DNA from 2 places in the Acidovorax sp. PRC11 genome. Region 2 is predicted to be linked to the other one. Evidence: predicted binding sites of a transcription regulator. Region 2 holds the regulator's gene; the other holds the start of a gene.
The links. The regulator FNR, encoded in region 2, switches genes on or off when oxygen is low (the NO sensors DNR and NnrR bind a similar motif). The targets are predictions, from matches to a motif close to TTGATNNNNATCAA.
Positions count from the first base shown of each region.

Region 1: azu (azurin) is a predicted target of FNR. The motif match lies at 2,011-2,024, and genes of this name have one in related genera.

Region 1 covers NZ_JAUZUQ010000009.1:70,709-75,116, reverse strand. The annotation lists gene Q9R47_RS12390 (methyl-accepting chemotaxis protein) at 1-884, shown strand, start outside; gene Q9R47_RS12385 (hypothetical protein) at 961-1,161, opposite strand; gene azu (azurin) at 1,448-1,903, opposite strand; gene Q9R47_RS12375 (YigZ family protein) at 2,071-2,658, shown strand; gene Q9R47_RS12370 (dihydrolipoyl dehydrogenase) at 2,770-4,182, shown strand; gene Q9R47_RS12365 (YjfB family protein) at 4,293-4,408, shown strand, end outside.
Region 2 covers NZ_JAUZUQ010000016.1:62-4,469, reverse strand. The annotation lists gene ccoG (cytochrome c oxidase accessory protein CcoG) at 1-670, shown strand, start outside; gene Q9R47_RS17380 (FixH family protein) at 769-1,074, shown strand; gene Q9R47_RS17375 (hypothetical protein) at 1,142-1,429, shown strand; gene fnr (fumarate/nitrate reduction transcriptional regulator Fnr) at 1,551-2,270, opposite strand; gene hemN (oxygen-independent coproporphyrinogen III oxidase) at 2,465-3,847, shown strand; partial or broken gene Q9R47_RS17360 (sulfite exporter TauE/SafE family protein) at 3,894-4,408, shown strand, end outside.

The sequences.
Region 1 (4,408 bases), on a different contig from region 2:
ACGCCACCGGGCACGCCACGGCGGGCAGCGTGATGGCCTCGCTGTCCACGATGCAGGCCAGCCTGGCCCGCATCGTCGCCCAGGTGCGCAGCGCGTCGGATTCCATCGCCATCGGCTCGACGGAAATCGCCACCGGCGCGGGCGACCTGAGCATGCGGACGGAGCACCAGGCCAGCGCCCTGCAGCAGACAGCCGCGACCATGGAGCAGCTCAGCTCCACCGTGCGCCACAACGCCGACAGCGCGATGCAGGCCAACCAGCTGGCGCGCGGCGCCTCGGGCGTGGCACAGCAGGGCGGTGAAGCCGTGAGCCGGGTCGTGAAGACGATGCGGGACATCAACCAGAGCTCGCGCCGCATCTCCGACATCATCGGCGTCATCGACGGCATCGCGTTCCAGACCAACATCCTGGCATTGAATGCCGCCGTGGAGGCCGCCCGCGCCGGCGAGCACGGCCGGGGCTTCGCGGTGGTGGCCAGCGAAGTCCGCGGCCTGGCCCAGCGCAGCGCCCAGGCCGCGCGGGAAATCAAGGACCTCATCACGGCCAGTGTCGAGCAGGTGGAGTCCGGCACGGCCCTGGTGGACCGGGCGGGCCAGACGATGGAGGAAGTGGTGGCGTCGATCCGGCGCGTGAGCGACATCGTCGGCGAGATCAGCGCCGCCAGCAGCGAGCAGAGCAACGGCGTGGCGCAGGTGGGAATCGCCGTGAACCACATGGACGAGGCCACGCAGCAGAATGCCGCGCTGGTCGAACAGAGTTCCGCCGCGGCGCAGAGCCTGCAGCAGCAGGCGCGGGAGCTGGTGCACGCGGTTTCGGTCTTCAAGCTGCACCCGCAGCAGCCGGCACTGCCTCAGCCGGCGCAGTTCATCGCAATCCCGCAATGAGGGCGGGCGCACCCGCTGGAACGGAAAAGGAGCCGGCGGGCCACCATGGGCTCACCGGCTCCAGGCCATCACGGAGTCACCATTCACCGAGGGCACGCACGCGCTGGTCGAGGTCGGCGGGGGGCGCGTCGTAGGGCGACACGAGTTCGGGCGCCCGCGCCATGCCATCGGCCCTGTCCACCGGGAAGGACGGCGATGCGGCCTGCGCATCGGCCACGAAAAAGCGGGTGGACAGGAAGCGCGGCAGCGCGAACGACGAAAGATTCAAGGACAGCATGTCAGGCTCCGGGAGGCGACGCGTGGCGCCGCGCAGTCTTCGTGCCGGGGTGGCCCGTCCGAGCGTAGATGCGCAACTGCCGCCCTCCTGTAGGCCGGAGCCTCTCCTCCGTGACAAAACAATGCGGACCTTCCCGCCCCGCCTCCCCGCCCCGCCCCACCCTGCCGCGGTGGAACGCCCTACCCGACCGAGCGGTGCGACGGTTCTGGCGAAGTGCCGCACCGCGGGCGGGCTCGTGCTGCTGCAGGATGCGGCGGCGCTCCGGAAAGGGCTGCGCGAGCCGTCCTTATTTCGCCAGCGCCAGCGTGCCCTTCATGAGTGCCGAGTGGCCGGGGAACGAGCAGAAATAGGTGTATGCCTCACCGGCCTTGAGCGAGGCGACCGGGAAGGTCACCGCGTCGCTCTCGCCGCCGCCGAGCAGCTTGGTGTGGGCGATCACGCGCTTGTCACCGTCCTTGACGTAGTTCTTTTCCGCGCCGGCTGCCATGCCGTCGGCGGAAGCGCCCTGCATGTCGGCCGTCTTGGCCAGGACCCAGTTGTGTCCCATGGCGGTCTTGGGCAGCTTGCCCGCATGCTTGAGCTTGACGGTGAACTGCTTGCAGCTCTGGGGCACGGAAATGGCGCTCTTGTTGAACTGCATCGCGTCGTTGCCTTCGATCTCGACGCTGCAGTCGGCGGCGTGCGCGGATGCGCCGGCACCCAGTGCCAGAACGAGGGCCAGGGCCTTCCAGTGTTGTGCCATGTCGGTTACTCCTTCGATGAATGCCGGTGCACGCGCCGGTGAAATGCCACCGGTGAAAGCGCGTGTGCGGCGATGGCCCATCGTAGGAAATCGGCGCTGCCGGCCTGTTGACGTGCATCAAGGGCCACGGGATTCATCCGCGCCACAAGGCCTACACTGGCCGGCCCATGCCGCAGACACTCCGGGCGCCCTGCCACAGCGAACTCCTCATCAAGAAAAGCCGTTTCATCGGCTGCGTGCAGCCGATGGCGGACAGGGCGTCCGCCCAGGCGGTGGTCGACGCGTTGCGGCGCGAGCATCCCGGCGCCGCGCATGTGTGCTGGGCGCTGCTGGCCGGCGGCCAGTCGGCCGCGGTGGACGACGGCGAGCCGGGCGGAACCGCCGGCAGGCCCATGCTGGAGGTGCTGCGGCACCAGGACCTGGAGGGCGTGCTGGCCACCGTGGTGCGCTACTTCGGCGGTGTGAAGCTCGGGGCCGGCGGCCTGGTGCGCGCCTACACCGACACCGTGGCGCAGGCCCTGCTCGGGGCAGACAAAGTTCCGCTCGAACGCATGGAGGTACTGCGCTGCCAGGTGCCCTACGCGCAGGAGGGCCTGGTGCGGCGCGAAGTGGAGGCCGCCGGTGCCGTGCTGCAGGACGTGGCGCACGGTTCGCTGGTGGTGCTGCAGGTCTGCCTGCCCGCCTCGCGCGCGGCCGCCTTCCGGCAGCGCATCGATGATGCCGCACAGGGGCGCGCGGGCTGGCTCGGCGCCTGAGACCCGCGCGCGGGGCCGGCAAGACAGCCTATCGGCCTACATGCCCGCCCGACGGCGCGCGCCGACACTCTACTGCCGAGCCCCGGGCACCGGCGCAGGAGACACCCACCCATGAGCGACATGTTGGACACGATCATCATCGGAGCCGGATCCGCCGGCCTGGCCGCGCTGCGCGAGGTGCGCAAGCGCACGGAACGCGTGCTGATCGTCAACGACGGCCCCTGGGGCACGACCTGCGCGCGGGTGGGCTGCATGCCCTCGAAGGTGCTGATCGAAGCCGCCGATGCATTCCACCGACGCCACGCCTTCGATACTTTCGGCATCCGCGGACAAGAAGCCCTGCGCGTGGACCTGCCCGCCGTGCTGGAGCGCGTGCGGGCACTGCGCGACGATTTCGTTGCCGGCGCGGTGAAGGCCTCGGACATCGGCACGCGCGGCATCTCCGGGCGTGCGCGCCTGCAGGGCCCGCACCAGGTGGAGGTCGACGGCAAGGTGTACGAAACCCGCAGCGTCGTCATCGCGACCGGCTCCCGACCCACGGTGCCAGAAGACTGGCTGGCCTTCGGCGACCGCATCCTCACCACGGATACCCTGTTCGAGCAGCCGGACCTGGGGCCGCGCATGGCGGTGATCGGACTCGGCCCGGTCGGCGTGGAGATGGCGCAGGCGCTGTCGCGGCTCGGCGTGGAAGTGGCGGCGTTCGCCACCGGCAACGAGGTGGCGGGCCTGTCCGATCCGTCGATCAACGATGCGCTGCGGGATCTCCTGAAATCCGAGTTCGTGCTGAACGTCGGCGGCAAGGTGCAGTTGCGCGAAGTGCCCGGCGGCATCGAGGTCACCAACGGCGACGCGACCGTCGTGGTCGACCAGGTGCTCGCGGCCATGGGACGCCGCCCGAACGTCGAACACCTCGGGCTGGACACGCTGGGCGTGGAGCTCGACGAGCACGGCGTGCCGCCGGTGGACCGGCGCACCACCCAGATCGGGCACCTGCCGGTGTTCATGGCCGGCGATGCGAATGCCCTGCGCCCCATCCTGCACGAAGCGGCCGACGACGGGCACATCGCCGGATTGAACGCGCTCGCCCCGGACCCGCGCGGATTCCGGCGCCGCACGTCCCTGTCGATCGTGTTCACCGAGCCGAACGCCGCCACCGTCGGCCGGCGCTACAAGGACCTGAAGGCGGGCGAATCCGTGACCGGCACCGTCGACTTCAGCCGCCAGGGCCGCGCACGCGCCGGGCAACGCAACGCGGGCCGGCTGAGCGTGTACGCCCAGCACGGCACCGGGCGGCTGCTCGGCGCGGAAATGTGCGCTCCCGGCGGCGAACACATGGCCCATCTGCTGGCCCTGGCGGTGGACCGCGAACTCACCGTGCACGATCTGCTGCGCATGCCCTTCTACCACCCGGTGCTCGAGGAAGGCCTGCGCACCGCGCTGCGCGATGCCGCCAGCCAGTTGCCCAAGGGGAGCGACTCCGACCTGTCGGCCTGCGACGCCTACGGGTCGAGTGCGCTGGACTGAAGCGGCCGGCGCGGTTTTCGCAAATAGTTCTCAAGCCGGCGCGGCGATGGCCGATAACAGGGGATCTTCATCCATTGGCTTCCGACGGGAGGCTGCACAAGGAGTTCGCCATGGACGTCAGCCTCTCGCAATCCATCGTCAGCACCGCGGCCGGACTGGCCAGCCAGAAGACATCGGATGCCGTGAATGTCGCCGTGCTGAAAAAGGCCATCGACATCCAGCAATC
Region 2 (4,408 bases):
CGGCCCGCGCAACAAGTCGGTGGACCACCGCGCGAAGGGCCTGGGCGACTGCATCGACTGCACTCTGTGCGTGCAGGTCTGCCCGGTGGGCATCGACATCCGCAACGGCCTGCAGTACGAATGCATCGGCTGCGGCCTCTGCGTGGATGCGTGCAACACCGTGATGGACAAGATGAAGTACCCGCGCGGGCTCATCCGCTACTCCACGCAGAACGGCGTGGCGAACCGCTGGACGCAGTCGCAGATGCTGCGCCGCGTGCTGCGGCCGCGCGTGCTCATCTACACCGCCGTGCTGGTGGCGCTCAGCGCCGGCATGATCACGAGCCTGGCGCTGCGCACGCCGCTCAAGGTGGACGTGGTGCGCGACCGCGCGGCGCTCTCGCGCATCGTCGCGGGCGGGCGGCTGGAGAACGTCTACAGCCTGCAGATCATGAACGCGACCGAGGCGCCCCAGCGCTACCGCATCGCGGCCACGGGCATGGAAGGGCTGGTGGTGGCGTCCGACGCCGAACTGGAGATCGGCGCGGCGCAGTCGCGCTGGGTGGCCGTGCGGCTGCAGATCCCCTACGGCTCGGCCGCGCCGGGATCGCATCCGGTGGCGTTCGACATCGAGGCACTGGGCACGCATGCCCACGTGCGCGAGAAGTCCATCTTCCTCGTGCCGCGCTGAGCGGCATGCAGAGGGTGGGGATTGGTGTTATTCGGTATTGGCGTGCCCCGCGACCGCATGGTGTGATGGGCGCGCGACGAGGAAGAAGGAGCCAGATCATGACGACAGCAACCCATGCAGCGGCGACGGCCGGCGGCAGCGCGGCCGGCACGGCAGCCCAACCCTGGTGGAAGTTCGGCCACGTGTGGATGGTGATCGCGGGCCCCGCGATCGTGGTGGTGGCCGGCACGGCCACCGCATGGCTCGCCGTGCGCCAGCCCGACCCGGTGGTGGCCGAGGACTACTACCGCCAGGGCATCGAGATCAACCGCACGCTCGCGCGGGAACGCGCGCGTGCCGGCATGGAGCCGGCGATGAAGGCACGCAACCACGCCGCCACGCCGCAGCAGGACCAGCCGCGCTGAAGTGGCCTCGCCCCGGCGGGCCGCCGCTTCCGGTAGCAGCAGATGCAACGCAAAGGAGGAGATCGCGATGAAAGCCCAGCGCCTGATGTGGATCGCCTGGCCCGCCTTCCTGGTGGCCGGCCTGATCGAAATGGTGGTGTTCGCCTTCGTGGACCCGGCCGCCCTGCACTGGGCCGACCAGCCCCTCGCCCTCTCGCGCGAGGGCGTCTACACGGTGGCGTTCTTCGTGTTCTGGGCGCTGTGCATGCTCTCGGGCGCGCTCACCACGCTGCTGTCGATGTCGCCGTTCGAACTCAACCGCTGCCCCGTGCCCACGGGGGAGCGCCCGCTGGAATGCGGCAAGTTCATGCAGTGATGCGCACAAAGCACGGTCGTCGAACACGCATTGCCTCACCCGCCAAAAGGCCGCGGAGCAGGCCATGCCGGCAGACGCCGTGGAGCGGGCTTCGCCCGGCCACCGGCGCCTCAGGGGGATGTCAGTGGCAAGCCTGGCTGTTGACTATCCGCTTGAGCGCATCCGGCTCGACGATGCGCACGTGCCGCTGCTTGACCTCGACGATGCCTTCCTCGACGAACTTCGAGAACGTGCGGCTCACGGTCTCCAGCTTGAGGCCCAGGTAGCTGCCGATCTCCTCGCGCGTCATGCGCAGCACCAGTTCGGACTGCGAGAAGCCGCGCGCATGCAGGCGCTGCACGAGGTTGAGCAGGAACGCGGCCAGGCGCTCCTCGGCGCGCATGCTGCCGAGCAGCAGCATCACGCCGTGCTCGCGCACGATCTCGCGGCTCATGATCTTGTGCACGTGGTGCTGCAGCGCGGTGACCTCGCGCGACAGCTCCTCGATGCGGTCGAAAGGCATCACGCAGACCTCGGCGTCCTCCAGCGCGACGGCATCGCAGGTGTGGTGGTCGCTCACGATGCCGTCGAGCCCGATGATCTCGCCGGCCATCTGGAAGCCCGTCACCTGGTCGCGCCCGTCCTCGGTGGCCACGCAGGTCTTGAAGAATCCCGTGCGGATGGCGAAGAGCGACGTGAAGGCCTCGCCGTTGCGGAACAGCGTGGCGCCGCGCTTGACCTTGCGGCGCGTGGCCACGATGTCGTCGATGCGCTGCAGCTGCTGGTCGTTCAGGCCGAGCGGCATGCAGAGTTCGCGCAGGTTGCAGTTCGAACAGGCGACCTTGATGGTGTGAGGATTCATGGATGAGTGGCCTTCCCTTCGAGGCATTCCGGCCACTGCACGACTGCCGTGTACGGAGTGGACACGCGGTCAATGTGGCATACAACTGTGATGCGTCAATTGTGGCAGCGACACGCTTCCAAATGCTTGACCGATGTCAAGGACGCGGGCGCGGCACCTGGTGCACATTGTGGACCGACAAGGAATTCCGCACCATGAACGCTGTGACTCCCGAGCTTCTGCGCCGCTTCGACGTGCCGGGGCCCCGCTACACCTCCTATCCGACCGCCGACCGCTTCGTGGAGGCCTTCGGCCCGGACGAGTACGTGCTGGCCCTGCAGCAGCGCCGGCTCGGCTCGGCCGCCAAGGCCGTGCCGCTCTCGCTCTACGTGCACATCCCGTTCTGCGAATCGCTGTGCTACTACTGCGCGTGCAACAAGATCATCACGCGCCATCCCGAGCGCGCCGACGTCTACCTGCGCTACCTGAGCCGCGAGATCGATCTGCACATGGCCCACTGCGCGCCGGGCCAGGCCGTGAGCCAGCTGCACATCGGCGGCGGCAGCCCCACCTTCCTGAGCGACGACGGGCTGCAGGAACTCATGAACATGCTGCGGCGCAGCTTCACGCTCGTGCCCGGCGGCGAATACTCGATCGAGGTCGATCCGCGCACGGTGGACGCGCAGCGGCTCGCCAGGCTCGCGCAGCTCGGCTTCAACCGGCTGAGCTTCGGTGTGCAGGATTTCGACCCGGCCGTGCAGAAGGCCGTGCACCGCGTGCAGCCCGCCGAGCAGGTGTTCGCGCTCGTGCAGGAGGCGCGCCGGATCGGCTTCGAGTCGATCAACGTGGACCTGATCTACGGCCTGCCCCGGCAGACCCCCGAATCGTTCGACCGCACGCTCGCCCAGGTGGCAGAGCTGCGGCCCGACCGCATCGCGCTCTATGCCTATGCCCACCTGCCCGAGCGCTTCAAGCCGCAGCGGCGCATCGTGTCGGCCGAGCTGCCGATGGCCTCCGCCAAGGTCTCGATGCTGTCGCGCTCGCTCAACGCCTTCCAGGACGCGGGCTACGTGTACGTGGGCATGGACCATTTCGCGCTGCCGGACGACGCACTGGCCGTGGCCAAGCGCCAGGGACGGCTGCACCGCAACTTCCAGGGCTACAGCACGCAGCCCGACTGCGACCTCATCGCGCTGGGCGTCTCGGCGATCGGCCGCGTGGGCGCCACCTACAGCCAGAACGCCAAGACGCTCGACGAGTACTACGACCTGATCAACCAGGGCCGCCTGCCGGTGGTGCGCGGCCTGGCGCTCACGCGCGACGACCTCGTGCGGCGCTCGGTCATCATGGCGCTGATGTGCCAGGGCGAAGTGCTGTTCGAGCCGATGGAGCAGTCGTGGCTGATCGACTTCCGCCGCTACTTCGCGGCCGAGCTGGAAGTGCTGGGCGGCATGGCCGGGGACGGCCTGGTCACGCTGGGCGACGATGGCATCACGGTGACCGAAATGGGCTGGTTCTTCGTGCGCGGCGTCGCCATGGTGTTCGACCGCTACCTGCAGGCCGACCGCACGCGCGCCCGGTTCTCGCGGATCATCTGAGCCGCCGCGCACGCCTTCGAGCGACCGAGCACCGCCGAGCCGCACCATGCCCGATGCCCTGATCTGGACGGCCTTCGCCATGGGACTGGCGGGCGGACCCCACTGCCTCGCGATGTGCGCGGCACCCTGCGGCGCGATCATCGGCGGCGCGGGCGCGGGCGCGGGCGCAGGACGCCGGGACGGGCGCCGCGTGCAGTGGATGGCCGTGGCGCCGGTGGCCGGCCCGCAGACGGGGGGCGCTGCCGGAGCCCGTGCCGGCATTGCCGGCCCGGGAGGGGGTGTCGTGCGGGCGGCGTGGTTCCACCTCGCGCGCCTGGCCGGCTACGCGCTGGCCGGCGCCACGGCCGCGCTGGCCATGGACCGGCTCGCCTGGCTCACCCAGCAATCCGCCGCGCTGCGCCCCGCGTGGACCCTGCTGCACGTGGCCATGCTGGCCTGGGGCGTGCTCATGGCGCTGCAGGCGCGGCAGCCCGCCTGGGTGGAGCGCGCCGGCCGGTCGGCATGGGCCCGGCTCGGGCCGGTGGTGCGCGCGCCGGGCGGCGTGGCGGCGGCGGGCCTTGC